Regions from separate parts of the Actinopolymorpha sp. B9G3 genome, predicted to be linked through region 2. Evidence: riboswitches for the same ligand, from Rfam matches in the RefSeq annotation. Region 2 holds a riboswitch; each other region holds the start of a gene.
What was found. Region 2 has a riboswitch for cobalamin ahead of ABNF93_RS10995 (SCO2322 family protein). Riboswitches for the same ligand answer to the same signal wherever they lie in the genome.
Positions count from the first base shown of each region.

Region 1: it holds a riboswitch for cobalamin, as region 2 does, so the genes downstream of both, ABNF93_RS30070 (ribonucleoside-diphosphate reductase subunit alpha) here and ABNF93_RS10995 (SCO2322 family protein) in region 2, are expected to answer to the same signal.
Region 3: it holds a riboswitch for cobalamin, as region 2 does, so the genes downstream of both, metE (5-methyltetrahydropteroyltriglutamate--homocysteine S-methyltransferase) here and ABNF93_RS10995 (SCO2322 family protein) in region 2, are expected to answer to the same signal.

Region 1 is NZ_JBEEAB010000026.1:68,685-78,366, reverse strand. It holds gene ABNF93_RS30080 (GntR family transcriptional regulator) at 1-464, opposite strand, end outside; gene ABNF93_RS30075 (GxGYxYP domain-containing protein) at 676-2,376, opposite strand; cobalamin riboswitch at 2,599-2,918, shown strand; gene ABNF93_RS30070 (ribonucleoside-diphosphate reductase subunit alpha) at 3,009-5,966, shown strand; gene ABNF93_RS30065 (ribonucleotide-diphosphate reductase subunit beta) at 5,996-7,090, shown strand; gene ABNF93_RS30060 (zinc-binding alcohol dehydrogenase family protein) at 7,111-8,136, opposite strand; gene ABNF93_RS30055 ((2Fe-2S)-binding protein) at 8,287-9,045, shown strand; gene ABNF93_RS30050 (aminoglycoside phosphotransferase family protein) at 9,050-9,682, opposite strand, start outside.
Region 2 is NZ_JBEEAB010000005.1:79,578-89,259, reverse strand. It holds gene ABNF93_RS11050 (CehA/McbA family metallohydrolase) at 1-585, shown strand, start outside; gene ABNF93_RS11045 (HesB/IscA family protein) at 632-994, opposite strand; gene ABNF93_RS11040 (glycerate kinase family protein) at 1,147-2,253, opposite strand; gene ABNF93_RS11035 (GNAT family N-acetyltransferase) at 2,309-3,187, shown strand; gene pspAB (PspA-associated protein PspAB) at 3,321-3,905, opposite strand; gene ABNF93_RS11025 (hypothetical protein) at 3,918-4,073, opposite strand; gene htpX (zinc metalloprotease HtpX) at 4,133-5,038, opposite strand; gene pspAA (PspA-associated protein PspAA) at 5,221-5,499, opposite strand; gene ABNF93_RS11010 (PspA/IM30 family protein) at 5,503-6,321, opposite strand; gene ABNF93_RS11005 (DUF3043 domain-containing protein) at 6,691-7,278, shown strand; gene ABNF93_RS11000 (hypothetical protein) at 7,318-7,527, opposite strand; cobalamin riboswitch at 7,593-7,781, shown strand; gene ABNF93_RS10995 (SCO2322 family protein) at 7,933-8,718, shown strand; gene ABNF93_RS10990 (energy-coupling factor transporter transmembrane component T family protein) at 8,730-9,682, shown strand, end outside.
Region 3 is NZ_JBEEAB010000003.1:265,509-275,190, reverse strand. It holds gene ABNF93_RS07460 (hypothetical protein) at 212-1,138, opposite strand; gene ABNF93_RS07455 (phosphoenolpyruvate carboxylase) at 1,239-3,893, opposite strand; gene ABNF93_RS07450 (acyl-CoA carboxylase subunit beta) at 4,151-5,908, shown strand; gene ABNF93_RS07445 (acyl-CoA carboxylase subunit epsilon) at 5,943-6,191, shown strand; gene ABNF93_RS07440 (Nramp family divalent metal transporter) at 6,369-7,883, shown strand; cobalamin riboswitch at 7,951-8,180, shown strand; gene metE (5-methyltetrahydropteroyltriglutamate--homocysteine S-methyltransferase) at 8,226-9,682, shown strand, end outside.

The sequences.
Region 1 (9,682 bases), on a different contig from region 2:
TGGAGCCGGGCGTCGTGCAGAGCCATGCCGCGGTAATCGTGGTACGAGGTGCCGCTCGGGGCCTCCGAGAAGGTCGCCATCTCCGCCGTCAGAAGGCCTGCGCCTTCGTCGGTGATGTGGGCGGCGGCCTGGGCGGCTGCCCACGGTTCGACGACGAACCTGAATTCGAAGAGGTCTTCGAGTTCTTTCTTGCTGAGCACTGGTGCCGTCGAATACCCCCGGAACGGCTCCTTGATCACCAGCCCTTCAGATTCCAGCCTGACCAGTGCCTCGCGCAGTGGTGACTGCGAGACCTGTAGTTGCCGCGCGGCCTTGTCGAGGTTGACCCGAGAGCCCTGCGGAAAGATTCCATCCATGATCAGCTCTTTGAGCGCCTCATAGACGTTGTCGGCGAGGTTCTGTCTCCGCGGAAGCGAGACGCGTTCGTTCCGGCTACTCGCCGAGACACGTTCACGTGCTCTCATCCCGCGCCTCACCATCTCTTGGATCCAGCATCGCGATGAGCAATCCTCGATCGTCGATCCACGATCCTATATTCAGTACGACCCCCGCAAGGAGGTGCGGTGTCCGGCTCAGGACACCAGGACGGGCGGTTCGAGAGTGGGTCCTGCGCGGGCGCGGGAAGGCGATCCTCGTCCGCGTTGCCGCGGGGGTAATGCTTCCCCGACTCCGGCTCTACCGGCTGGCGTGAGCGGCGACCATCTTGACCAGGGTGTCGGGTGGTACGACCTTGACGTGTGGAGCAAGGTTGTCCACGACTGTCTTCACGCTGTCCACGGTCTTGCTCCAGGCATGCCACATGACGACCGAGTAGCCGGCGGTACTCGACGGATCGCGTTCGGCGGCGTTGAGCTCGGCGGTGACGCTCGCCTCGTCCGCGCCGTCCAAGCCGTCCCAGAGCATCGTGCGCGCCGAGATCACCGGCTTGTCATGGGCCCAGACCACCGCACCCTTGTGCGAGTCGTAGCGGGAGTACTCGAGGTAGATCAGCCCGTCGATCTGGTCCCGCTGCAGATAGGCCGACCACAGGGCGGTGTCGGAAAAGGAGTCGAAGTCGATGATCTGCGCGACGTGGAGGTCCGCACGCCGCATGGAGGTCGCCAGCCGGGCCGTGTGCAGGTCCAGCTCCGCGCGCGGATACATGCTCGGGTACAGGTATCCCCCACCCGACGGGCCCGCGACGAAGCGGTCGCGATGGGCGCCCGCTGATGCGTGGTCGTAGTACCACCGCATGACCGAGGGGGCGAGGTCGATCAACGACGGCGAGATTCCCCAGCCGAGGTCGACCGCGCCGCGATGGGGGCTCGCGAACCAGTTCGCACTGCTCTGGAAGTCTCCGAGCATCCACTGGATGTTGTCGCCGTCGGTGATCAGGAACGAGGCGTAGTGGGTGTCCGGATCGACCTCCGGCGTGGCCGCTAGCGCTACTTCCGGGGCCCGCTGGCTGAGTCGGCTGTGGCGGATGCCGGAGAGCGGCGCCAGGTTGCGCGCGTGGTCGGCAGGGATGGTCCGTACGCCGGCCTGTGACGACACCGACACGAACTTGTCCTCGCCCTGGGAGGCGTCGCCCCATCCGATCGTGGCGGAGTCCGGCGCGAGATCCCCGACGACCGAACGACGGAAGTCCGAGTTGCCGTCGTAGAACATCAGAGCCCCGGCCATCGTGGCGTAGTCGCGGAGTTGGTTCGCGAAGTCCGGTTTCTGCTCCACCACGAGGTCGTGCCGCAACCGCGACCAGTACGTCTCCTTCACCCAGCGGTCGTCCTTGCCGCGTACGTCCGCGACTCTGCGCAGGCCGTGCTGCTTGGCGACCGGCTCCAGGGCCTCCTCCACGGCGACCGCGCCCGTCAGCCCCGCGACGGTGGTGGCGACGTTGATGGACGGCTCGGCCCGGCGGTAGAGGACGTACCGGTCGATGGGGCCGCCGTTCGTTTCCTGGCTGGTAAAGCGGTCGACCAGTGTCCAGAGGTCGTTGACCGGGATCAGCTCGATGTCGTAGCGCTCGGCAAGGTCGGCCAGCCACACCGGGTAGCCGACACCGGGCACGTCGAGATAGATGCCCGGGACGTCGTTGTCGCTCCCGCCCCGGCTCCGGCGCGCCAGCTGGCCCTGAAGAGTTCCGGCCAGGACGCGTTCCTCGGGCCTCAGCGCTCCTTCGCCGATCACGTACAGCCTGGTCGGGCGGACCCCCTTCGGATACAGCGCGTCGGCGGCCTGCTGCGCGCCGGGAGCCAAGAGCGCCGTCCCGGTGGGGGCTGCGGCGGCCGCCGGGCCGGCCTGGGAGACTCCCGTGGCTCCCCACACGGCGGCACCGGCCGCTCCCCATGCCGCCCTGCCGAGTGCCTGTCGTCGGGACATGCCGGGTCGATCGTTCATGGCGGACACAGCCTTCCGTCGCGAGCCGGGGCCCATCGCTGCGTGGTTCAGGATCGCTCGCACCGTACTGAGCCGCCTCCCGGCCGGCCAGGATTCGTCCCTACTCGGACGTGCCGAGCCGGTGCCGGCGAGGCGACCACGCGACCCTTCCGCCTTCCGCAGCGCGACACGCGACACACCGCATCTTGGGTTCCACGGTGTTGTCCGCCCCTACATGTAGCCTCTAGCTCGCTGGTGGTTCCTGCGGCCGTCCAGGCCGTCGGAGCCGCGGCGACACCCCGTCACCGGGGCGTCGCCGTCAAGAGGGAACCCGGTGCGAGTCCGGGACTGCCCCGCAGCGGTGAGCGGGAACGAACGCCATCACCGGTGGTGATTTCCGGTCGTGCTTTCTGCCCCTTGTGGCGAAGGTGCGGCCTCGTGTGGTCGCGAACGCACGGATCCAGCCGGTCAAGCACTGGACATGGACGCATGTCTGGGAAGCGATGGCCAGTAGGAAGCACCTGCCCGCGAGTCCGAAGACCTGCCACCAGTGCGCGTACCTCCCTAGTGCGCGCCGCCCGCCGGCCTCGAGGGAAGAGCCCGGGATGTTCCGCCGTCACGCCGTGCCGCCTTCGTGTGCGCTCGGCAGGCCGGTGTCGCGCATCTTCTTCCCAGGCTCGACGGGCACCGTCGATCGAGCTCGCAAGGAGACAGCGTCCATGTCAGCAACCCATCCGCACACCCAGGTCGTCCGCAGGGACGGCGCGACGTCGCCGTTCGACGCGTCGAAGATCGCGGTCGCACTAACGAAGGCGTTCCTCGCCGTCGAAGGTCCGCAGGCGAGTGACTCGACGAGGGTCCACGAGACCGTCGAGGAGCTGACCCACCAGGTGGTGACCTCGCTCACCCGGCATCCCGACCTCGGCCGGATCTGCCACATCGAGGACATCCAGGACCAGGTGGAGCTCGCCCTCATGCGGGCGGGTGAGCACCGGGTGGCGCGGGCGTACGTGCTCTACCGCGAGGAGCACGCCCGCGCCCGGATCGAACGTGAGCACGCCACTGTCAGCGACGAAGCCGAGAGCCAGGCCGTGCCCGACGTACGGGTGAAGGGACCTGACGGCGAACTGCAGCCGTTGGACCTGGGGCGCCTCACCCACCTCGTCGAGGAGTCCTGCGCGGGTCTCGAGGCGGTGTCGGCGAGCTCGGTCCTGACCGAGGTCCACCGCAACCTCTACGACGGGATCACGCTCGCCGAGTTGGAGCTTGCGCTCGTCATGGCGGCCCGGACGTTCGTCGAGACCGATCCCGCGTACTCCCACGTGAGCGCCCGGCTGCTGCTCGACAAGCTCCGGCGCGAGGCGTTGACGTTCGTCTCCGGCACTCCCGACGAGGCGAACCACGAGGAGATGGCCGCGCGGTACCCCCGCTACTTCCGCGACTACGTGCGCCGCGCGGTCCGGTCGGAGCTGCTGGACCCGGAGCTGGAGCGTTTCGACCTCGACCGGCTGGGAGGGGCGATCCGGCCCGAACGCGACCTGGCGTTCCAGTTCCTGGGGCTGCAGACGCTCTACGACAGGTACCTCATCCGTGGCTATCCAGAAGCAGGGGCGACGGCTGAGGCCGACGGGCAGAGCCAGGGCAGCCGGTTCGAGCTCCCGCAGGCGTTCTTCATGCGGGTGGCCATGGGGCTCTCGCTTCGCGAGGACGACCCGGAGGCCCGCGCGATCGAGTTCTACGAACTGCTGTCGTCGTTCGACTTCATGTGCTCGACGCCGACCCTGTTCAACGCGGGAACGACCCGCCCGCAGCTCTCCTCGTGTTTCCTCACGACGGTGGCAGACGACCTCGACGGCATCTTCTCCGGGATCAGGAACAATGCCCTGTTGTCGAAGTACGCCGGCGGGCTCGGCAACGACTGGACCCCGGTCCGCGGAATGGGCGCCCACATCAAGGGCACCAACGGCCATTCGCAGGGCGTCGTGCCGTTCCTCAAGATCGCCAATGACACCGCGGTCGCCGTCAACCAGGGTGGGAAGCGCAAGGGTGCGGCCTGCGCCTATCTGGAGACCTGGCACATCGACATCGAGGAGTTCCTCGACCTGCGGAAGAACACCGGTGACGACCGGCGGCGTACGCATGACATGAACACCGCCAACTGGATTCCCGACCTTTTCCTGCAACGGGTCGAGGCCGACGCGGAATGGACGCTCTTCTCCCCCGACGAAGTACCCGATCTGCACGGCCTCTACGGACCAGCCTTCGCCGACGCCTACGAGGCGTACGAAAGGAGCGCTGAACGCGGCGGGATCAAGGTCCACCGCCGGGTACGCGCGGTCGACCTGTGGCGTCGGATGCTCACGATGCTGTTCGAGACGGGTCATCCGTGGATCACGTTCAAGGATCCGTGTAACGTCCGCTCTCCCCAGCGCCATGTCGGGGTCGTGCACTCGTCGAACCTCTGCACGGAGATCACCCTCAACACCTCGGCCGGCGCGGGCGACCAGGCGGAGGTGGCGGTCTGCAATCTGGGGTCGGTGAACCTCGCGCACCACGTGGGTGAGGGCGGTGTCGACGAGGAGCACCTGGCACGCACGGTACGCACGGCGGTGCGGGCACTCGACAACGTGCTCGACGTCAACTTCTACACGATCCCCGAGGCACGCCGGTCGAACCTGCGGCACCGGCCGGTCGGCCTCGGCCTGATGGGTTTCCAGGACGCGTTGTTCCGGCAACGTATTCCGATGTCGTCGGAGCGCGCGGTGGAGTTCGCCGACACCACGATGGAGCTCATCAGCTACCACGCGATCGCCGCGTCGGCAGATCTTGCCGCCGAGCGCGGAAGCTACGAGACGTACGACGGATCTCTGTGGAGCAGGGGAATCCTGCCGATCGACTCCCTCGAACTGCTCGCCGACGCCCGCGACGGGAAGCTCGACGTCGACCGGTCCACCCGGCTCGACTGGGACGCGCTGCGCGAGCGCGTGGTCGAGGCGGGGATGCGCAACTCCAACGTCATGGCCATCGCACCCACGGCGACCATCTCCAACATCTGCGGTGTCGGCCAGTCGATCGAACCGCTCTACCGGAACCTCTTCGTGAAATCCAACATGTCCGGCGACTTCACCGCGATCAATCCGTACCTCGTCCACGACCTGAAGGAGCTCGGCCTCTGGGACGCGGTGATGGTGACCGACCTCAAGTACTTCGACGGGAGTGTCGGGCCGATCGACCGGATACCGGCCGAGTTGAAGGCGTTGTACGCCACGGCCTTCGAGATCGATCCGACGTGGCTGGTGGAGGCGGCGGCACGCCGGCAGAAGTGGCTCGATCAGGCGCAGTCGCTCAACCTCTACGTCGCCGCTCCGAGTGGGCGCAAGCTCGACGCGCTCTACCGGCTGGCGTGGCGTCGGGGACTGAAGACGACGTACTACCTGCGGTCGCAGAGCGCCACTCATGTCGAGAAGAGCACCCTGCGCGGGACCGACGGAAAGCTCAATGCCGTCTCTCCCACCGTCTCTCCCACCGTCGCCCCGGTCACCCAGGTCTACGAGGTCGACGAGGGCGCCGTGTGCGCACTCGACGATCTGGACTGCGAAGCCTGCCAGTGACCACACGACCCGACAAAGGAAGCCGACACATGACAGAGACCGACGTGACAAGCGCTCCGGGCGACGCGACCGGCCTGGGAGAGATCCACCGCGGTGCCGGCCGGGTCAGCGTCGATGACAAGGCGATGATCAACGCCCGCGCCGATGTCAACCAGCTCCTGCCGGTGAAGTACCGCTGGGCGTGGGAGAAGTACCTCGCCGGCTGCAACAACCACTGGATGCCGACGGAGGTGTCCATGCAGGCCGACATAGCCCTGTGGAAGTCGCCCACCGGGCTCACCGACGACGAGCGCCGGATGCTCAAACGCAACCTCGGCTTCTTCGCCACGTCGGAGTCGCTGGTGGCCAACAACATCGTGCTCGCCGTCTACCGCCACCTGACGAATCCGGAATGCCGGCAGTACCTTCTGCGGCAGGCGTTCGAGGAGGCCGTGCACACGCACACCTTCCAGTACATCTGCGAGAGCCTCGGCCTCGACGAGGGCGAGCTCTTCAACATGTACCGTGAAGTCCCGTCGATCACCGACAAGGCGGCGTGGGCGCTGGACTACACCCGGCATCTGGAAGATCCGACGTTCACGACCGGTACGCAGGAGAAGGACCAGGCGTTCCTGCGTGACCTGGTGGCGTTCTACGTCGTGTTCGAGGGGATGTGGTTCTACACCGGCTTCGCCCAGATCCTCTCGCTCGGTCGGCGTAACAAGATGGTGGGAATCGCCGAGCAGTACCAATACATCCTGCGGGACGAATCGATCCATCTCAATTTCGGCATCGACGCCATCAACCAGATCAAGAGTGAGAATCCACGGCTGTGGACCGAGGAGTTCCAGGCCGAGATCCGTCGAATGCTGGTCGAGGCGTGCGAGCTCGAAGTGGCCTACGGTCGCGACACCATGGGCCAGGGCATGCTCGGGCTCAACGCAGGGTTGTGTGAGCAGTACATGCACTTCATCACCAACCGGCGATGCGTCCAGATCGGGTTGGCACCGGTCTTCGCCGACTCCGACAGCGCCGAGAATCCCTTTCCCTGGATGTCGGAAATGATGGATCTGTCGAAGGAGAAGAACTTCTTCGAGACCCGGGTGATCGAATACCAGAGTGGTGGAGCACTGAGCTGGGACTGAGTGGGCTCACGTGAAGGCCCTCAGTCGTCCATCACCAGGACGGCGACACCGTTGACCCGATCGGCGGCGAGGTCATCGAGCGCCATGTCGGCCCGGTCGAATGCGTACGGGGTCACGGAGATTCGCAACCTGTGGGCGGCGGCCGCGGCCAGGAACTCGCGGCCGTCCGCCCGGGTGTTGGCCGTGACACTGCGCATTGTGCGTTCGCGGAAGACGTCGCGTTCGTAGTCGAGCGGGGGGATCGGCGTCAGGTAGATGCCAGCGATGCTCAACGTCCCGCCCCGGTCGAGCGCCTGGAGGGCCACCGGCACCAGGTCGCCGACCGGGGCGAACAGGATCGCGGCATCGAGCGGTTCCGGTGGTGCATCGTCGGCGCCGGCCGCGGTGGTGGCACCGAGAGACAGCGCCAACTCCTGGGCCTCCCGCGACCGGGTGAGCACATGAACTGTCGCGCCCTGGGCGATGGCGACCTGGGCGGTGAGATGTGCCGAGCCGCCGAAACCGTAGATGCCGAGCCGCCCACCCGGTGGCAGGTCCGCCCGCCGATAGGCGCGATAGCCGATGATGCCGGCGCACAGCAGTGGCGCGAGCTCGGCCTCGGTGTAGGCGCCGAAGTCCCGTTCCGGCAGGTCGTACGCATACGCCGCCGGCACGGTGAGGTACTCGGCATAGCCGCCGTCCGCGTCCCACCCGGTGTAGATCGAACGCGGGCAGAGGTTCTCCCGGCCTCGCCGGCAGTAGGTGCAGGTCCCGTCGGTGTGCCGCAGCCATGGCACGCCGACCCGCATCCCGACGCCGTACGTGTCAGGCACGTCGGCGCCGGTGCCAACGACCCTGCCCACGACCTCGTGACCCGGTACGACAGGCGACCGGTGCGGCGGGAGGTCACCGTCGCGTACGTGCAGGTCCGTCCGACACACACCGCACACGCGCACCTGGACCAGCAGCTCGTCGGCCGCCGGTCGCGGAACCGGGAGCTCCACCTGGTCGAGCCGGCCGGGTTCGGCAACCACCCAGGCACGCATCGTGTCCGGTACAGAGGTCATGTCGGCATCCTCTCCCCTAGATGACCAATTCCAAGGGCAATCGCCTGACTCGCGGCTCCCGCATCCCGGCTGGCCGCGTTCTCGTCGATCGGCACACAAACCCAGTGCGGCGGCTTCGAGCACCTGGTGGCGGCGTGGTGGAATCGGGCCATGTCGCTCTACGGCGCACTCGCTCCCCTCGGTGAGTACTTCACCGTCGACCGGGTGCCGGACGAGCCGTCGGATCCGCCGCTCGCCGAGCTGTACGCCGGGCATCCGGACCTGCTGCGCTACGTCCACCAGGTCGCGGCGTCCCTTCATACCGACGAACCGCGCGTCGGCGCGTCGATCCTCGTCCAGGGGCTGGCCGCCCGGCTGTGGTCGGTGGTGGCGGGGTGCGCCCTGCTGTACGACCGCATGCCGGACCTCGCACCCGCCACCACGTGGTGGGCACCACGGCGCAACGGCGGCCGACTGCGGCTCTCCCCGCGGCCGGACCTGCCGGACGCGCCGGACCTGCGTGCCGCGCCGGAGCCGCCGAGCGCCCTGGACCTGCCTGACGCGCAGATCCTCGAGCGCTCAGCGCTTCCCCACCATGGCGAAGCCGTGTACCACCGCGTCGTCGAGACACACCTGGTCGGGCTGGTCACAGCGGTCCAGACCCACGTCAAGATTCCCGACGCCCTGCTGTGGGGCAATGCTGCGTCCGCCCTCGTCGGATCGATCAGTGTCCTGGTCCGGGCCCGACCCGACCTGGAGACCGCCGGCGTACGACTGGTCGAGGACATGTTCACCCGACCGGCGCTGGCGGGAACGGGCGAGCCGCCCACGCTGAACGGCTTCGTGCGTACCTCCTGCTGCCTTTACTACCGCGTGCCCGGCGGAGGTCTGTGTGGCGACTGCCCGCTCAGCCGGCAGCCGGCTGGCTGACGCGTCACGACGCGATGAGATCGGCCCTTCGCACGGCCGAACGCAGGCAGTCGGGTGGGTCATCCCGGTGGTACGGCCACTCCGACGGTTCGATCTGGTCCAGGAAGCCGGTGTAGACCACGGCGTACAGAAGATCGACCACGGGAAGCATGAGCTGCAGCGCTCTCGCCGGGTCGCAGCCTGGCGTGTGACTCCGCCACCGCGCCGCCCACTCGTTCACGAGCGTGTCTCTGTCGGCGTCCGGCAGTCCACCGATCGCACGGGCGATGTCCATGGTCGGATCGCCGATCGTCGAGTCGCCCCAGTCGATGATGACCCGGCGCTTGTCGTCTGAGCGGACGTTGCCGCCCTGGAAGTCGCCGTGGACGAGCGTGTCGGGCAGGCCGCAGGCGGCCACCTCGGCGAACCGCTCCGGAAGACCGTCCACGAGCGTGTCCAGGGACGTACGGAGCGCAGGCTCCAGTGTCGGGCCGTACCTTGCCGCCACCGTCTGGATCGCGGGCAGAGCAAGGTGGTTCCGCCGGCCGGGTACACCGAGGTCGAGCAACTCCTCGATCCGGTCCGCGGCGTACGCCTGAATGCGGTGCAGGTCGGTGAGCATCTCGCGAAGCTCCGCCGCCGACGCCCCGAACCGGTC
Region 2 (9,682 bases):
AAGTACGGCTTCGACGACGTCGACGCGATCGAGGTGTGGAACGGCGACTGGACACCCGACGACGAGGTGTCGCTCCGCGCCTGGGACGCCGCTCTGGTGGCCGCCGGCCGCGCGGGCCGGTGGCTCCCCGCGGTCGGCAGCAGCGACTTCCACGGTGGCGAGGACAGGGTGGGCCTCGGCCAGACAGTCGTCCGCGCGGAGGCGCTGACCCGGGAAGCGATCCTCGCTGGGGTGCGCGCGGGGCACAGCTATCTCACGGGGTCATCAGAGGTCGAGATGGAGTTCTCCGCGCGTGGTGCGGGGCACGTCGCGGGGATCGGTGGCCGACTCTGCCTCCCCTGGGACGCCCCGGTGACACTCGACGTGGCCGTCAGGGGCGCGCCGGAGGGATTCGTCCGGTTCGTCACGGACAAGGGAGCGGTCGCCCAGCTGGAGACCGGTGGGGAGGGGACCGCGACCTGGACCACGACCGCCGCGGCCTCGCACTACGTCAGGGTCGAAGTGCGCCGACCGCACGCCGCGATGACGCACTTCGAGCCGATGGTGGCGCTGACGAACCCGATCTTCCTCGACACCGGAGCCTGACAGCGCCGGGCACGGAGGAGTCCAGGGCTCAGGGAATGCTCAGAGCTCAGTGGAACGAGTCGCCGCAGGCGCAGGAGCTGGTGGCGCTCGGGTTGTCGATCGTGAAGCCCTGCTTCTCGATCGTGTCCACGAAGTCGATCACCGCACCCTGAAGGTATGGCGCGCTCATCCGGTCGACGATCACGCCGACGTTGCCGAACTCCTTGACGACGTCGCCGTCGAGTTCGCGCTCGTCGAAGAACAACTGGTAGCGCAGGCCGGAGCAGCCACCCGGCTGGACCGCGAGTCGAAGCCGGAGGTCGTCACGGCCCTCCTGGTCGAGGAGGTTCTTGACCTTGCTCGCTGCCGCGTCGGTGAGCACGACGCCGTCGGCCTGCTGCTCCTGGGTCAGGTCGCCCTGAATGGTCATAGATCGGACTCCCGTGATCATCTGGTCGCGGTCATGTCTGCTGGCTGCAACATCCGCGGCAGCTCAGCCATTCCGGTGCTCAGCGATCCCGATGTACGGGACATCCCCGGGAGCACCGCCACCATGCTTGCACAGCTCACCGGCGGGTGCGCTCAGCGGGACCAAGTCCTGGCCACGCGTTCGGCGAGGGCGACGAGGCTGTCTCTGGCCTGGCCGAGCGCACGGTCCCGGCCGACCAGGTCGACCAGGGAGTACGCCGACTCCACGCCCATCGTGCGCATCTCCCGGGAACCGACCAGCACGTCGCCCGCGAGGACCACGCAGGGCCGCAGGACCTCCGCCGCGACGGCCGCGACGCCGGATACCACTTTGCCGCTTTTGGACTGGAAGTCGAAGGCGCCCTCGCCGGTCACGATGACGTCGGCCTTGCGGGCCCGCTCGGTCAGGCGTACGGCGTCGATGATCGTCTCGATGCCAGGTACCCGCCGGCCGCCGAGCAGCAGCAGTGCGTAGCCGAGGCCACCGGCAGCACCCGCACCCTTGGCGTCCGCGAGCGGGCGATCGGCCAGATCGGCGAAGCGCTCGAGGGCGGCGTCCAGGGCGACCAGCTCGTCCTTTCCGACACCCTTCTGCGGGCCGAAGATGTTGGTGGCCCCCCGCAGACCGAGCAGGGGGTTGTCGACGTCGCTCGCCGCCAGGATCTCGACGCCGGCCACGCGTTCTCGTGCCGCGGCCAGGTCGAGGTGGGTGAGGTCGGCAAGGGTCGCGCCACCGGACGTGAGCCCCCCGGACGGCTCCGCGGTGGCGCCGAGTGCGGCCAAGAGGCCCGCTCCCCCGTCGTTGGTCCCGCTCCCCCCGAGGCCCACGACCAACCGGCGCGCGCCCGCATCGATCGCGGCCGCCACCATCTCGCCCACACCGAACGTGGTGGCCCGGTGTGGATCGCGCCTTTGCTCCGGCACCAGCGCCAGCCCGCACGCCTGCGACGACTCGAGATAGGCCGTGTCGCCGGTACGAAGGAGGGTGGCGGGCGTCGGTTCACCGAGCGGACCCGTGACCGTCACGGCATCCAACTCGCCGCCCGAGGCCGCGTGCAGGACGTCGACGAATCCGGGCCCACCGTCGGACATCGGCACCGTGACCACGTCGTCGGCTGGAGCCTGCCGGCGCCAGCCCTCGGCCATCGCTTCGGCCGCCTCGACCGCGGTCAGAGTCCCGGCGAACTTGTCAGGAGCAATCAGCACGCGCACGCCCGACATCCTGGCGCGTGACGGGCGGGTGCGCACGCGCGGGGTCCCGGCATAGGGTCACTTCGTGCTGATCCGCCCCATGCGCGATGACGACATCGTGGCCGCCAGAGCACTCACCCACGCGGCGTTGGAGCTGGTCCGGGCGACTCGCCCCACCGGCACCTCGCCGCCGCCCGGGCCGGCGTCGCCGGAGTGGAGTTCGCTGTGGGCGCGCCGGGCCAAGCACTTCCTGCGCCATGACCCCGAGGGTTGCTGGGTCGCCGACGCCGATGGCGACGTGGTGGGCGTCACGATGGCGTTGCGGAGGGAGAAGCTCTGGGGGTTGTCGGCGTACTTCGTCCATCCGAACCACCAGAGCGCCGGGATCGGCTCGGCTTTGCTCGACGCGGTGCTGGGCTACAGCCAGGGGTGCCTGCGCGGGATCATCATCTCGACGTCCGACCCGCGGGCGGCGCGTCGCTACCGGCTCGCCGGATTCACGCTGCACCCGACCATCCGGATCACCGGCACGGTCAACCGGGCAGCTCTGCCGGTGGTCGACGGGATCCGCGAGGGTGGCCCGGGAGACCGGGACCTGTGCGACTCGGTCGACCGCCAGATCCGCGGAGCGGCGCACGGGGTGGACCACGAGTTCCTGTGTGCCGAGTTCGGACTGCTCGTGTGCGACACACTGACGGGGAGCGGCTACTGCTTCGTCGACGCCTCGGGTACACCGGTCCTGCTGGCCGCCACGACCCGCAAGATCGCGCAGCGGCTGCTCTGGTCGGCCCTGGCCCGCGCGCCCGAGGGAGCGCTGACCCGGATCGACTTCCTCACCGCCGCGCAGGAGTGGGCCGTGGACGTCGCACTGGCGGCCGGTCTGTCCCTGCGTACGGAGGGCTACCTGTGCCTGCGGCACATGCGTCCGCCCGCGCCCTACCTTCCCTCCGGTGCGTTTCTGTGAGCGGCATTCCGTACGACAACGACACCACCGAACAAGAGCCGGACCTCATCGAACGTATGACCGCCGGCAATCCGGCCCGGCGTTCCGCGCGCACAACGACCGGCGTTCCGCGCGCACAAGGACCGGCGCCGCCTCACAGGCCCGGCGCACCCCACACGGGGAACCAGCGGGACAGGTCGTCCTCGACCCGCAGATCATTGGTGACGAGGCCCCGGATCTGCAGCTCGAGCGCGTTGTCGCGGCGTTCGCCGGTCTGCGGAGCGAACGGATAGAAGCTCCCGCGCTTGTACAGATAGACCAGTGCCAGCTTGCGGCCGCCGGTGTCGCGGAACGTCAGCAGTGAGCAGAGCAGGAACGGCCCGAACCCGGACGCCTCCAGCGCACTGTTGACCGCATGCAGGTCGGTCACGAGTCCAGAGGCATCGGACGGGTCGTGCTTGCACACGAGCCAGGTGAAGCCGTAGCTGTCCTGGGTGCGCTCGACTGCAGGTGCTCCCCCACCCCCCCCTGCGTCGGCGTCCAGCAGCTGCTGCACATCGGCCTGGGTGGCGGCGAAGGCACCGCCCTCGGCGGCCCGGTAGCACACCGAACCCACGCCGGTCGGCCGAAAGTCCGTCGCCGCCTCCAGGGTCAGCGCCGCCTGGGGCAGCCCGAACAGCTGGTCGAGGTCCGGCTTCTTGGGCTGGCTACGCCCGAGCAACGCGTCGAGGAACTTCATCCCGGCAGCCTCTCAGATCGTCTCGATCATCGCGAGGTGGTTGGTCGTCGTGCGCACTCGATGTGCTCGCCCGGGGAGAACCTGGTCGACGTGCACCCCCGGGCGGGCGCCCATGATCATGAAGGAAAAGCGGCCATAGACCCCGAAATCCCTCGTGATCACGATCATGATCACGAGGTTGTCGGGGCGCGGGTGGCGGCGTGGTCATGTCGTCAGGGGCGCTGGGTCTAGGCCATCGGCTTGCCGAGCTCGGCGCTCACCTGGGCGAGGCGTTCGAGCCGCTTCTCGGTCGGCGGGTGGGTGGAGAGCAGGCCACCGAGCGTCTTGCCCACAGCCGCGGGCGCGAAGAAGAATGCCTGCGCCGGCTGGGCCTTGCGGAGGTCGCGGGTCGGGATCTGCGCCATGTCGCCGGAGATCTTGGTCAGGGCCGACGCCAGCGCCGACGGCTGACCGGTGAGGTAGGCGCCGGCCCGGTCGGCCGCGAACTCGCGGTAGCGGGACAACGCCCGGGTGAGCATGAAGCTGATCACGTAGACCGCGATGCTGCCGAGCCACACGACGGCGAAGATGACCGCGGTGTTGTCCCGGCTGCGGCCGAGGCCGGAGTACATCCCGAACCGTGCCACCAGGCCGGCGAGCACGCCGAGGAACGACGCGATCGTCATGACGGCGACGTCGCGGTGGGCGACGTGGGACAGTTCGTGCGCCAGCACGCCTCTCAGCTCGTCGGTGTCGAGTTTCCTCATCAGACCGGTGGTCACGCAGACGACCGCCTTCTTCGGGTTTCGGCCGGTCGCGAACGCGTTCGGCAGGTCGGTGTCGGCGATCGCAACCCGCGGCTTCGGCATGTCCGCCAGTGCGCACAGGCGGTCGATCACGCCGTGGAGCTCGGCCGCCATCCGGCCGTCTTCTGGTGACACCTCGTGGGCACCCATCGCGGCGAGCGCGATCTTGTCGGAGAAGAACCACTGCGCGACCAGGAAACCGGTAGCGATGATCAGCACCAGGGCAACGTCGAAACCCGCGGCGATCAGCCCCGCCATCGCCGCGACGTAGAGCAGACCGAGCAGGAACATGACCAGAACCATTCGCGACGTAAGGCCCCGGTCGGGCAGAAATCGTGTGCGAGCCATCGTTTTCATCGCTCCTCGAGAGTCACTTCATAGGACGACGCGGGAGCGCCCAAATGTTCCCGGCGTGGTGTCGTTCCAGCCCCGAGAGAGCTTCGCTAGGCAGCATCCGCCGCACCCGTCACGGGCGCGGCGGATGAGGCGGATGAGTTCGACCACCGTCATGGCGGTCTTCTCGAGTTCCACTATCCGGGGATGAGACCTTCCTCGCCGAGGAGTTCCTTGACCTCGTCGACCGTGGCGTCCTCCGGCGGGAGGAAGAGGTCGGAATCTTCCAGCGAGTCGTCAGGGAGCTTGGTCCCGACCGCGCGAACCTTTTCCAGCAGCGCCTGCAGCGCCGCCCGGAAGGCCGCCTCGTCGCCAGCGTTGACCGCAGACTCGAGCCTGCTGTCGAGCTCGTTGAGGGCTTGAAGGTGCTTGTCGGCGACCTTGACCTGCCCCTCTCCGAGAATGCGGACGATCACGATTCACTCACCTTGCCTCTGTGGCTGTTCCGGCGCCGCCTGGGACTTCGGGCTGGCCGGAGACGCGGCCTGATCGCCCTCGGCGGCCTGGCCCTCGATCTGCTTGGGGGCCTCGGCGCTGCCGCCACCGATCTGTGCCTTCATCGCCGCGAGCTCGCTCTCGACGTCGTTGCCGGACGCCATGCGTTCGAGCTCGAGCGAAATGTCGTCCTTGCCCGTGCCGGTCACGTCGTCGAGCGCACCCGAGGCGAGCAACTCGTCGATGGCGCCGGAACGTGCCTGGAGCTCGGCCGTCTTGTCCTCGGCACGCTGCACGGCCATGCCGACGTCGCCCATCTCCTCGGAGATGCCGGTGAACGCCTCGCCGACCCTGGTCTGCGCCTCGGCGGCGGTGTAGGTCGCCTTGATGGTCTCCTTCTTGGTGCGGAAGGCCTCCACCTTGGCCTGCAGGCGCTGGGCGGCGAGCGTGAGCTTCTCCTCCTCGCCCTGCAGGGTCGCGTGCTGGGTGCTGAGATCCGTGAGCTGCTGCTCGATACCGGACCGCCGGGTCAGCGCCTCGCGGGCGAGGTCCTCCCGGCCCATGCCGAGCGCCTTCTGCGCCTGGTCCTTGAGCTTGCCGGACTGCTGCTGCAACTGATTCATCTGCAGTTCGAGACGCTTCCGGCTGGTGGCGACGTCGGCGACTCCGCGCCGGACCTTCTGGAGCATCTCCAGCTGTTTCTGGTACGAGTAGTCAAGGGTCTCGCGCGGATCTTCAGCGCGGTCCAACGCCTTGTTGGCCTTCGCGCGGAAGATCATCGCGAAGCGGTTGAGGATACCCATCGAGGTCGGCCGCCCCCTTCGTCTCCAGGCCGGTCGTCATAAGTCGGGCGCCACGGCGGCACCGGACAGCAGTTTGCCTGCGATCACCCTATGCCCGCGAAGCGAACAAGAGCGACCCCGCCCGCCCCGCAGTTACCACGCGTGCCCAGGTCGGGCGGCGAGAACGCACCTTCGTAGCTGCATGCCCCGTCTTCACCTACGCCACGCTGGCGATGGGCGAAGCCCTGGAAGCCGAATTCGTCCGGTGTCCGCCCGAAACGGCCCGGAATCCACCGGCGCGGTGCGCCCGGTGTCCACGACAGGATGCGCGCGTGGCGCTCAGCGGCCTCCGCGGCCGGTGAGCGTGGTCGAGCCGATACCCTGTCGATCGTGTTCCGACGCCGTACGACCGAAGAGGCGCCGCCGCCGTCCGAGGCTGCCGCCGAGACCGCTCCTGCTCGACCGGGCAGCAAGGGTCGGCCCACCCCCAAGCGCCGCGATGCCGAACAGGCACGCAAGGCACGCGTGTCGGCACCGCGTGACCGCAAGGAAGCCATCCGCCAGCAGCGGGAGAAGGCCCGCGCCGAGCGGGCGAAGGTCCAGCAGGCGATGGTGACCGGCGACGACCGCTACCTCCCGGCACGCGACAAGGGCCCGGTGAAGAGGTTCTGCCGCGACTTCGTCGACTCCAGGCGTACTCCCGCGGAGTATCTCCTGCCCTACTTCCTGGTGATCTTCATCGTCATGACGATCCCCATGCCGCAGGTACAGATCGTCGCCACCTACCTGTGGCTGGTCGCGATCATCGTCGTACCGATCGACCTGATCTTCATGGGACGCCGGCTGAAGCGGCAGTTGCGCGAACGCTTCCCGGACGAGAGTCACCGGGGTGCCGTCGCCTACGGCGTCATGCGGGCCACCCAGATCCGCCGGCTCCGCATGCCCAAGCCGCTCGTGAAGCCCGGCGAGACGATCTGAACGACGCCGCGACCGACGCGTCCGGCGAGGTGGTGCGAGCTAGTCGGCGGGATGCAGGCTCATCGGCCCGTAGACCTCGCGCCCCGACTCGAGCAGCACCACCTGGTCGACGCCCACGGCGACGAGATCACGCCAGCACTCACCGACCCAGCTCTCCGCGTCGCTCTGCGAAGGGAATTCGCTGCGCGCCAACTCGCCAGCGTCCACAGGGTTGCCCTCGGCGTCCTCGAGCCGCCACGTCCACGTCATGGCAGGTGAGCCTAGTGGAGGCCCCCACCCTCCTTTGACTTCCGGGTGCGGGCGTGAGACCGTCCGTCCAGCACTACCGCCATGGGGTTGTGGTCGAAAAGGCCACCACCAGCAGGGGAAGCCGGTCCGAGTCCGGCGCTGACCCGCAACCGTAGGCCGCGTGCCAGGTCGCTCGATCCACTGGCTCGATCCAGGGGTTCGACACCAGGTGCCCGCGGCAAGCCGGAGCACCTGACCATGGCGGCCGGCTCCACACCACCCGTCGAGGTCTGCGGGCGGAGCCCGGGTCAGACACCCGAGCCCGCCCTCGGCTCCAGGCGTACGCCGCCTGCGTTGCCGGGGGCATCTCTCGTGTGTGGTCCGGTTCCCGCATCGACCGTGACCGAACACCGTGAGAGGACATCGATGCGGTCCGAGATCCGCCGCCGTCGTCGCGCCGGCCTGCTGTACGCCACGCTGGCCGTTCCGTTCTTCGTCGTACTCTGTGCCGCTGTACTCGCGGCCGTACTCGCCGCTGGCACCGGCACCGCCCACGCGGATGCGTACCGCTTCTGGGGCTTCTACCAGTGGCAGGACGACGCCTGGGCACTTGCAAAGTCCGGCCCTTCCGGCGTCACCCCGAAGGACGGTGCCGTGGAGGGATGGCGGCTCGCCGTCTCGGGCGAGAAGACACCGCCGCGCCTGCCGCGGGCCGCCGGAGACTTCGATCAGATCTGCGGGTCGACACCAGCCGAGACAGGCAAGAAGCGCGTCGCCGTCGTCGTCGACTACGGCCTCGCCGGCGAGGCCGAGGGCGAGCCGGAGCCACCGGACGCCCGCGGTGCATGCGCGGTGGTCGACGCGAAAGCCAGTTCCGCGCAGGTGCTCGCCGCCATCGGTGAGGTACGCGAGCAGAAAGGGCTGGTCTGCGCCATCGACGACTTCCCAGCAACCGGGTGCGGCGACGCCGTCGACTCGGTGCCGGAGTTCCCCACGCCCGAGCCGAGCGTCTCTCTCGCGCTGCCCGCGGCAGCCGCTCCCGCCGGGGACTCCAGCCCAGCTGAGTCTTCAGAAACCGCCGCGAGCGCGGACGCCGAGTCGGATGGGTTCCCAGTCCTGCCGGTGGCAGCCGTCGCGGTCGTGGTCGTGCTGATTGTCGGTGGGTTCATGATCCGGCGTCAGCGCAACGCCGACGCCGGCTCGGCGGGCTGACGGGCCGACCCGTGCGTGCAGCCCATCGCCCCTCCTTCGCCCGGAACCTGCACCCGGGCGCGTGGTGGCTGTGGGCGCTCGGGCTCGCCACCGCCGCCAGCCGGACGACGAACCCGCTGCTGCTCGCCTTGCTGCTGGCGGTTGCGGGTTACGTCGTGGCGGCCAGGCGATCGACCGCGCCGTGGGCCAACTCCTATGCGGCGTTTCTCAAGCTCGGGTTGGCGGTCATCGTGATCCGCGTCGTGTTCCAGGCGGTGTTCGGCGCCGCCGTCGCCGGCCGGACGGTCCTCTTCACCCTGCCCGAGCTGCCCCTGCCGGAGTGGGTCGACGGCATCCGGATCGGCGGCCAGGTCACCGCGGAGGCGCTGGCATCGGCGGTGTACGACGGACTGCGGCTCGCCGCGATACTCGGCTGCGTCGGGGCGGCGAACGCGCTCGCCAACCCCAAGCGCCTGCTCACGCACGTGCCTGGAGCGCTCTACGAGCTGGGTGTCGCGGTCGTGGTCGCGATGACGTTCGCACCCCAGCTCGTCGCCGACACGGCGCGGGCACGGGCGGCCCGCCGGCTGCGCGGCCAGCCGGACCGTGGCCTGCGCTCGGTCCGTGCCACTGCCGTACCCGTCCTGGAGGGAGCTTTGGAACGCTCCCTCGCGCTGGCGGCGGCGATGGACTCACGGGGATACGGCCGGCTCGGCAACGTGACCCGGCGGGCCCGCCTGCTCACCTCCGGCCTCGTCCTCGGGGGCCTGATGGGTATCTGCGTCGGCGTCTACGGGCTCCTCGACGCCGGTGCCACCCGAACCCTCGCCCTGCCCGCTCTCGGCGCGGGGCTCGTCACCGCGTGCGCCGGGTTGATGCTCGGTGGCCGGCGCACGGTCCGGACGAGGTACCGGCCAGATCCGTGGGCCCTGCCGGAATGGCTGGTCACCGCCAGCGGCGTTGCCGTCGCCGCTAGCTTCTTGTG
Region 3 (9,682 bases), on a different contig from region 2:
TTGCCGATGCCGGCACCTCAGCCCTTGGATGAGGGTCACCCTGCGCCGAACCTATGGGCGGAAGGGCACCCTCATGCGAACCGCGACCCCCGAGGGCACCCTCATGCGAACGGCGACTGGGCGCGGCGGCGAATGACCACGCTGAGCATGCCTGTCGGCGCAGGACAGGCGTCGGTGCGCGGCCCGGATACCACAGGCATGCTCAGCGTGGTCATTCGCCACGGGGCGCGCCCTGCGCCGAGCCGCCCTGATTCGCCCGCAGGACCTTGAGCGCTCCCACGGTTGCGTACCCCCGCCACTCGAGGGCGCCGGCCGCGGAGTGGGAGGTGAAGTCGACGATCCACCCGCCGTCGTCCTGCTGGAGACTCGCGAGCCGTCGAAGGTCCGCGGCGATCACGTCGTGGCTCAGCGCGGCGCGGAGCGGACGGCCCGGCAACGGGGAGAAGTCCAGCGGGCGTAGGGCCTCGTCCTCGATGCCACCCTCGACCGGCAACGTTCCGGTGTCCGGAAGTAGCCGGCTCAGGCGGTCCAGCTCGGTCGCGGCCTCCGGGCGTACGTCATGGATCGCGTCGAGGAAGCACAGGACGTACCGGAGCTCGAGCGTGCCGCGCGGACCGTCACGGCTGGTGACGCGCCGCAGGCAGAAGTCGGTGGCACGCGCGAGCCACGGATGGTCGCGGACCGCCGGATCCTGTCGCGCGACGCCGTGGGCGGCAGCGACGACGGCCGCCGTGATGTGCAGCGACGAGGCGGACGGATCGGCCTCGGCCCAGAACGGCGCCGACCCCGCGCGGGCGGTGAGGGGCAGCGCGAACGGCAGTCCCCCGTCGGACAGGGTCACCGACGCCAGCCAGTCACACAGGTGGCTCGCCACCTCGCCCGTCCCGCGCCCCACCTCCTCCAAGACCTCGAAGGCGTGCAGCGCACCCGCCGGTTGGCTCTCCGGCGACCGCAGGTCCGGCTCGAGGCCCCAGCCGAAACCACCGTCGTCGTTCCGGTACGCCGTGACAGCGGCGAGGAGCGCCCCCGCCCTCCCCTGCCCGGTGATCAGGTCGAAGCGCCGGCGGTCGAGCAGCCGGGCATGGGTCGTCATGAAGGCCGCGGCCCGGTCCAGGTCGATGTCGAGATCGATGTCCATGCCCGTCATGCTGCCCGGGGCGGACGGGTTTCCACTTGAACGGATCGGACACGCCGGGCACGGGCAGCGCGGCCCGCGGCGAGGGCACAGCAGGTGCGGCTCAGCCGGTGTTCTGCAGACCGGCGGCCACGCCGTTGACGGTGAGGAGAACCAGCCGGCGAAGGCGCTCCGCCTCGCCCTCCGACAGCGTTTCCGTACGAAGGACTCGGAACGCCCGGAGCTGGAGGTAGGACAACGCGTCCACGTACGGATTGCGCAGCTCCACCGCGCGGCCCAGCACGCGGCGGTTCTCCAGCAGACGTTCGTGGCCGGCGACGGCGAGCACCCAGTGCGTGGTCCGGGCGTGCTCGTCGAGGACCTGCTCGGCGAGATCGGGCCGGCGGCCGAGTTCGAGATAGCGTCGGGCGATCCGGGCGTCGGTCTTCGCAAGCGACATCTCGACGTTGTCCAGCGTCACCGCGAACAGCGGCCACTCGGCGTACGCCTGGCGCAGCGCGTCGAGGTCGCCGACGGCCTCGAGTCCGGCACCCACGCCGTACCACCCGGTGAGGTTGACCCGCGCCTGCGTCCAGGCGAACACCCACGGGATGGCGCGGAGGTCCTCCAGTGAGGAGACCGCGAGGCCGCGCCGCGCCGGCCGCGAGCCGATCGGCAGCTGGCCCAGCTCCTCGACCGGGGTCACGGCGGTGAACCAGTCCGCGAACCCAGGGCTGCGGACCAGCCGGTGGTAGGCCGCCCGCGCCGCGTCGTCCATGGTGCGGGCCAGCCGGGCGAACCTTTCCGCCGCCGTCGCGGTGCGCTTCTCCACGGTCGGGGTCGACGCGAGGAGGGTCGCCGCGGCGACCTGCTCGATGTGCCGGCGCGCGATGACCGGGTCGCCGTAGCGGGCGAAGATGACCTCGCCCTGCTCGGTGAGCTTGAACCGCCCACTGACCGAGCCGGGCGCCTGCGCGAGCACGGCACGGTTGGCTGGTCCGCCACCGCGGCCGAGGGCGCCACCGCGACCGTGGAAAAGGGTCAGCCGAATGGAGTTCCGGTCGGCCCAGGCGGCGATCGCGGCCTGCGCGTCGTAGAGCGCGAGCGTCGCCGACAGCGGACCGGCGTCCTTCGCGGAGTCGGAGTAGCCGAGCATCACCTCGTAGCGGCGCCCGGTCTCGGCGAGTCGCGCCTGGACCGGATCCAGCCCGAGCGCGTCGTCAAGCACAGCCACCGCCCGGCGAAGATCGTCCTCGGTCTCGAAGAGGGGTACGACGTCGAGTGCGAGCGGTCGGTCGTCCATCGCGTACCGCGCCAGCTCATAGACCGCCGCGATGTCCTCGCAGGACTGTGTGAAGGATACGACGTAGCGCCGACACGCGTCGGCTCCGAAGCGCTGCTGGATCTGGGCCATCACCCGGAAGACCGCGAGGACCTCCTCGGTCGCGGCCGAGAGCTCACCACCGGAAGGCAGCGCCCGCAGCTCGGCGAGGGCATGGCTGTGCACCTTCGAGTGCTGGCGTACCTCCAACTCGGCCAGGTGGAAGCCGAACGTCTCGACCTGCCAGATCAGGTGCTGGAGTTCGCCGTACGCCTGCCGCCGGGCGCCCGCCGCCGCCAGCGACGACTGGACGATCCGCAGCTCTGCCAGCAGCTCGCCGGCACTGCCATAGGCGAAGTCGGCGTTGCGCTGCCGGGTCGCGGACAGTTTGCGGGCGGCAAGGAGCATGACCTGCCGGTGCGGCTCACCCGGCGACCGGGTCGCGGCGTCCTCTGCCAGGTCGGGGAAGGCGGCCCGGGCGTCGGCCAGCAGCCGGCGTACGGCAGGGGCGGGCGGGGTGGTCTCGGCGTCGGCGGTGAGCGCGCGGCCGACGCGCTCGCAGACGCGTTCGAGGGCACGGAGCACGTGGTCGGCCTGGATCGCCATCGCCCGCTGCGTGAACGCCGCCGTCACGAACGGGTTGCCGTCGCGGTCTCCGCCGATCCAGGACCCCAGCCGGACGAACGCCGGCACCTTCGGCGGCTGTGTGCCCGCCGCCTCGCCGGCGAGTTGGTCGTCGAGCTGGCGGTAGGTGGCCGGCAGTACCTGGAAGAGCGTGTCGTCGAACACCGTCATCGCCGTGCGCACCTCGTCCAGCGGGCCGGGTTTGGTGGTCCGGATCTGGGAGGTACGCCAGAGCAGGTCGATCTCCTCCAGCAGCCGGCGCCGGTTCTCGACCAGCTCACCGGCGCCCAGCTGGCTGTCGCGTGCGGAGAGCAGGCCCGAGATGCGCCGGATCGCCGACGCCACGGCCCGGCGGCGCGCCTCGGTCGGGTGCGCGGTGAGGACCGGACGGAACTCCAGTCCGTCGAGCAGGGCCAGTGCCTGCTCCTCGCCGTACTGCGCGCTCACCTCGGCGACCGCGGCGGCCATCGAGTCGCGGACCGGTTGGTCGCCGGTGTCATAGGCGCGGAGGGCGCGGACCCGGTGGTACTCCTCGGCGAGGTTGGTCAGATGGAAGTAGCAGGTGAACGCCCGAGCGACATTCTCGGCGCGCTCCAGATCCCAGGACGCGACCAGGTCCTCGCTCGCGGTGGCCGCGTCTTCGGCCGCGGCGTGATCATCATGGTGTGCGGCGATCGTCAGCTCGCGGAGCCGCTCGACGTCGGCGAGGAGGGTGGGGCCGCCGTACTCCTGCAGGACCTGGCCCAGCAGCTCACCGAGCAGGCGGACGTCGGCCCGCAGTGGAGCCGGGACCTCGAAGCGCGCGTGCACGCGGGAAGGCGGAGTGGTGGGCATGTTCGCAAGCGTAGTCCGCCCTCTCCCCCACCCCCGTCCCGCACGGACGCCCCCATCCCGTGATCATGATCGTGATCATGAACGTTTTGGGGGTCTATGGCCCCGATTCTCTTCATGATCACGGAAGGTGGGCGCGTCGCAGGACCGGCGGACGGCCGCATTTCGGGTATCAGGGGAGTAGCCCCGCCACGGCTGTACGTGCCGCCCGGCGGAGTAGGCTCGCTGGCCGGATCGACATGTGTGGGGAGGACCGACGAATGGGACCCGGGCAGCCGGAGACCGCAGCCGGGTCGGCGAGCGAGCCGGGGGACGGTGGGACGAGTCAACCCAGCGACGATCAAAAGGGGGCCGCCGGCCCAGGCACGACCGCCGACGCCGCCAGCCCCGCCGCCGGCCCCGCCGCCGGCAACGACGCCAACGGCCAGGTGGACACCCCCAGCGACATCCACACGACTGCTGGCAAGCTCGCCGACCTCGAACTCCGCCTCGACGAAGCCATCCACGCCGGCTCCGCCCGCGCGATCGAACGCCAGCACGCCCGCGGCAAGCTCACCGCCCGCGAACGGATCGCCCTCCTTCTCGACGAGGGTTCCTTCGTCGAGCTGGACGAGTTGGCCCGCCACCGCTCCACGAACTTCGGCCTGGAACGCAACCGTCCCGCAGGCGACGGCGTGGTCACCGGCTTCGGCACGGTCGCCGGCCGCCAGATCTGCGTCTTCAGCCAGGACGTCACGGTCTTCGGCGGCAGCCTCGGTGAGGTGTACGGCGAGAAGATCGTCAAGGTCATGGACCTCGCCCTCAAGACCGGTTGCCCGATCGTCGGGATCAACGAAGGCAGCGGTGCCCGGATCCAGGAAGGCGTGGTCTCGCTCGGCCTCTACGGCGAGATCTTCCGCCGCAACGTCCTCGCGTCCGGGGTGATCCCGCAGATCTCGCTCATCATGGGCACCTGCGCGGGCGGGCACGTCTACTCCCCCGCGCTCACCGACATCACCGTCATGGTCGACCAGACCTCGCACATGTTCATCACCGGACCAGGCGTGATCAAGACGGTCACCGGGGAGGACGTGTCCTTCGAGGACCTGGGTGGCGCGCTGGCGCACAACTCCAAGAGCGGCAACGCCCACTACATGGCGACCGACGAGCACGACGCCATCGACTGGGTCAAGACGCTGCTCGCCTACCTTCCGCAGAACAATCTCGAGGAGCCGCCCGCCTACGCCGCCGAGGACCCGGCGCCTGCGATCAACGACGAGGACCGCGAGCTCGACACCCTGATCCCGGACTCCGCCAACCAGCCGTACGACATGCACACGGTCATCGAGCACGTCCTCGACGAGGCGGAGTTCCTCGAGGTGCACCCGCTCTTCGCACCCAACATCGTCTGCGGCTTCGGCCGCGTCGACGGGCGCACCATCGGTGTGGTGGGCAACCAGCCGTTGCAGTTCGCCGGCTGCCTCGACATCGACGCCTCGGAGAAAGCCGCGCGGTTCGTCCGTACCTGCGATGCGTTCAACATCCCCATCCTCACGTTCGTCGACGTACCGGGGTTCCTGCCGGGTACCGACCAGGAGTGGAACGGCATCATCCGCCGCGGCGCGAAACTCATCTACGCCTATGCCGAAGCGACAGTCCCGCTGGTGACCGTCATCACCCGCAAGGCCTACGGCGGTGCGTACGACGTCATGGGATCCAAGCATCTCGGCGCCGACGTCAACCTCGCCTGGCCGACCGCCCAGATCGCGGTGATGGGGGCGCAGGGTGCCGTGGAAGTGTTGTACCGCAGGGAAATCGCGGGGACCGAGGATGCGGCCAGCGCCGATGCGGTGCGGAAGAAGCGGATCCAGGAGTACGAAGACGCGTTGGCGAACCCCTATATCGCTGCCGAACGCGGCTACGTCGACGCCGTCATCTTCCCGCACGAGACCAGGGTCGAGGTGGTCCGGGCGCTGCGCCTGTTGCGGAACAAGCGCGAGACCCGGCCGCCACGCAAGCACGGCAACATCCCGCTGTAGGGTCAGATCCACCATGAACGGCGAGGAGCGAGCGATGGCGACGCCCGTCGAAAGCGACGACGAGCCGCTGTTCCAGGTCGTCAAGGGAGACCCGACGCCGGCGGAGTTCGCCGCACTCGTCGCCGTGATCTCGGCGAAGCTCGAGGCCGGCGCGGCGGATCGGCAGCCGCACGACACAGCCACCTGGCACGCCGCCCCCCGCTGGGCGGCGTACTGGCGAAGGACCCGCCAGCCACTGCGGCCCGGTCCGGGCGCCTGGCGGGCGAGCGCCCTTCCCCGCTGAGGCGATCCCGCATCGCGAAGCACCCAGGGCCTATCCGCGGCGACCGCAACGTTTTCGAACACGAGCTGAGCAATTCCGGCCGTCGTCCCTCTTGTCACGACACGTGCAGGAGGACCACTATCTGGTGGGATGCGACGGGTACCGTCGCCCGTCGCCGTGGAACCGCGGAGGCTTGCCATGGCCGAAAGCGTCGAGACCACCGGTACCGCACAGGCCACCCACCCGCTGGGGGTGAGTCGCCCAGATCTCGCAGTCGCCGATCTCCCTACGCCTGAAGAGGTTTTCGGCGTACGCAGGCTCGGTTTTCGGGAGCTCGTCAAGTTCGCGATCGGCCCGAGCCTCATCGCGCTCGGCATCTCCATCGGCAGTGGTGAGTGGTTGCTCGGCCCGCAGGCGGTCGGTACGTACGGCTTCATCGGCGTCGGCTGGGTCATCACGATCTCCGCGCTGCTGCAGACGTTCTACAACGTCGAGTGTTCCCGCTATGTCGTGGCGACCGGCGAAGTTCCCGTCGTCGGTTGGGGGCGGGTGCCGCCCGGCTGGATCCTGTGGGTGCCGCTGTCGGTCTTCGTCATCATCTTCGCGTTCATCGCCGGTGGTTGGGCGGCGTCCGCGGGCCAGGGCGTCTACGCCCTCGTGCACGGAGAGATCGCGGCGAGCGGCGCGGAAGAGCCACGGATCTACGCGATCCTGCTGCTCGTGGTCGTCTTCCTCATCACCGCCACGGCCCGGCGGATCAGCCGGGCGCTCGAGCTCGCCAACTGGATCATGGTCGGCACGATCCTCGTCCTCCTGCTGATCCTCGACCTGCTGCTCGTGCCCGCGAGCCTTTGGTGGGAAGGGATTCGTGGCTTCGTCACCCCGGCCGCCCCGCCTGCCGGCATCACCGCCACCGAGCTCGGCGGCCTCGCGGGCTTCACTGCCCTCGCGTCCGGGCTGAACTGGTACATCATGAGCCACTACCGTGACAAGGGCTACGGCATGGGCCACCGGGTCGGTTTCCTGAGCGGTCTGCGTGGCGACCGGAACGCCGTCCTCGCAAGCGGCATCACGTTCCCCGACGACGCGAAGAACCGTGCCCTGTGGCGGCGGTGGTACCGCCTGCTGCTCACCGACATGTGGGGCGTCTTCTTCGTCGGTGCGATGCTCGGCATGCTTCTCCCCACTCTGTTGATGGCGCGCGCGGTGGAGATCCGGGGCGAAGGGCCGACCCCCGAGACCGTTCCGACGTTCGTCGCCGACGTCCTTCGCGGCGAGTACGGGACGTTCGTCTTCTACGTCGCCTTGCTCATGGGCGTCTTCGTCCTCTTCAGCACCCAACTGGGCATCTTCGAGGCGATGGTACGAACCACCACGGACGCCTCGCACGCGACGAGTTCGAGGCTGCGCGCGTGGATCGAGGGCGATCCACGGAAGTTCTACTACCCGTTCATGATCCTGCTGCTCGTGATCATCAGCATCGTCATCCACCTGGCGGTGCCGGTCGGCCTCGTCCAGTGGTCGGCGAACATGGCGAACTTCGGCGCCCTGATCTATCCGTTCATGCTCATCTATCTCAACCGGCAACTGCCGAAGCCCGCACGTCCGCGCCCCTGGCACACCGTGATCCTGCTGTTGAACGTCCTGTTCTTCGGTTTCTTCTTCGTCAACTTCGTCGCCGACCTGGTAGGCGACCCGCTCATCACCTTCTGAAAAGGCCGCTGCCGAGGCCCGCCCTGTGCTTCAGCCGGGCTGCAACGGTCCGTGGGCCCTGGGCGCTATGGTCGTAGGTGTGGTTGGTTCGCTCGACCGGCACGACCCTTCGTGACCGGCCGGGCGAGGTAAGAGGGAACCCGGTGGGATTCCGGGACTGCCCCGCAGCGGTGAGTGGGAACGACCGCCGTACGAACGCACTGGGCCGACATCATCGGTCGCCTGGGAAGCGACGGCCAGTAGGCAGAGCGCAGAGCGCCCACGAGTCCGAAGACCTGCCGACCGCCCGCGCGCCGCCCCGGCGTCGCGGTCCGCTATCTGAGTTCCCGAGGGAAGGACTCCATGGCAGTACGTACGACCGTGCTCGGATATCCCCGGATCGGCCCACGGCGCGAGCTCAAGCGCGCGGCGGAGGCATTCTGGGCGAGCCGATCCGATGCCGAGACTCTTCACCAGACCGCCGTCCAACTCCGCCGGCAGACGTGGGAGTCGCTGCGCGACGCCGGCGTCGACGACATCCCGTCCAACACCTTCTCGCTCTACGACCACGTGCTCGACCAGGCGGTACTTGTCGGCGCGATCCCGGAGCGGTTCGCCGGCCTGGAGGGGCTCGAGCGTTACTTCGCGATGGCCCGTGGCACCGCCGGGGTGCCGCCACTGGAGATGACCAAGTGGTTCGACACCAACTACCACTACCTCGTGCCGGAGCTCGGCCCGGAGACGGCGTTCCGGCTCGACCGCGACGCCGCGCGGAAGCCGGTCGCCGAGTACCGCGAGGCGGCGGCGCTCGGGATCGACACCCGCCCCGTGCTCCTCGGCCCGGTCAGTTTCCTGCTGCTGGCGAAGCCTGACACTGAAGCGCCCAAGGGGTTCCGGCCGCTCGACCTGCTGCCGGGCCTGCTCGACGTGTACGCCGACCTGCTGGCGGAGCTGGCGGCCGCCGGGGCGACCTGGGTGCAGCTCGACGAGCCGGTGCTCGCCGCCGACCGGACACCCGAGGAGATCCAGGCCGTCCGCACGACCTACGACCGGCTCGGCGGCCTGCCTCCGAAGCGGCGACCCAAGCTGGCCGTGGCCACGTACTTCGGCGCGATCGGCGACGCGCTGCAGACTCTCGGTCGTACGCCGGTGGAGGGCGTTGCGCTGGACCTCGTGACCAGCCGGGCCGACGTCGAACGCATCGCCGGCGCGGGACTCGCGCGGAAGACGCTCTTCGCCGGCCTGGTCGACGGCCGCAACGTGTGGCGTACCGACCTCTCCGGCGCTCTCGCCACTGCCGCCTCGCTCCTGGGTTCGGTCGGCGAGCTGGTCGTGAGCACCTCGTGCTCGCTGCTGCATGTCCCGCTCGACCTCGACCTGGAACACGGCCTGCCGGCGGACCTTCGCGAACGGCTGGCGTTTGCCCGGCAGAAGGTGGCCGAGGTGGTCCTGCTGGGCCGCGCGCTGCGGGAGGGTCGGTCCGCGATCGAGTCGGAGCTTTCCGCGGCCACGCGCGCCCGAGCGACGGCCCGGCAAGGTGCCGTTGACGCGCGGGTGCGAGCCCGGATCACCGCGCTGGGCCAGGGCACGCCACGAGGCGACTTCGCCGCCCGGGCGGCCACCCAGAAGGCGGTGGGGAACCTGCCGTTGCTGCCCACGACGACGATCGGGTCGTTCCCGCAGACGAAGGAGATCCGCGCCGCACGGGCCGATCTGCGGGCGGGTCGGATCTCCGCGGCCGACTACGACGCCGCGATGCGGGCGGAGATCGACCGGGTGATCGCCCTGCAGGAGGACGTCGGGCTGGACGTGCTGGTCCA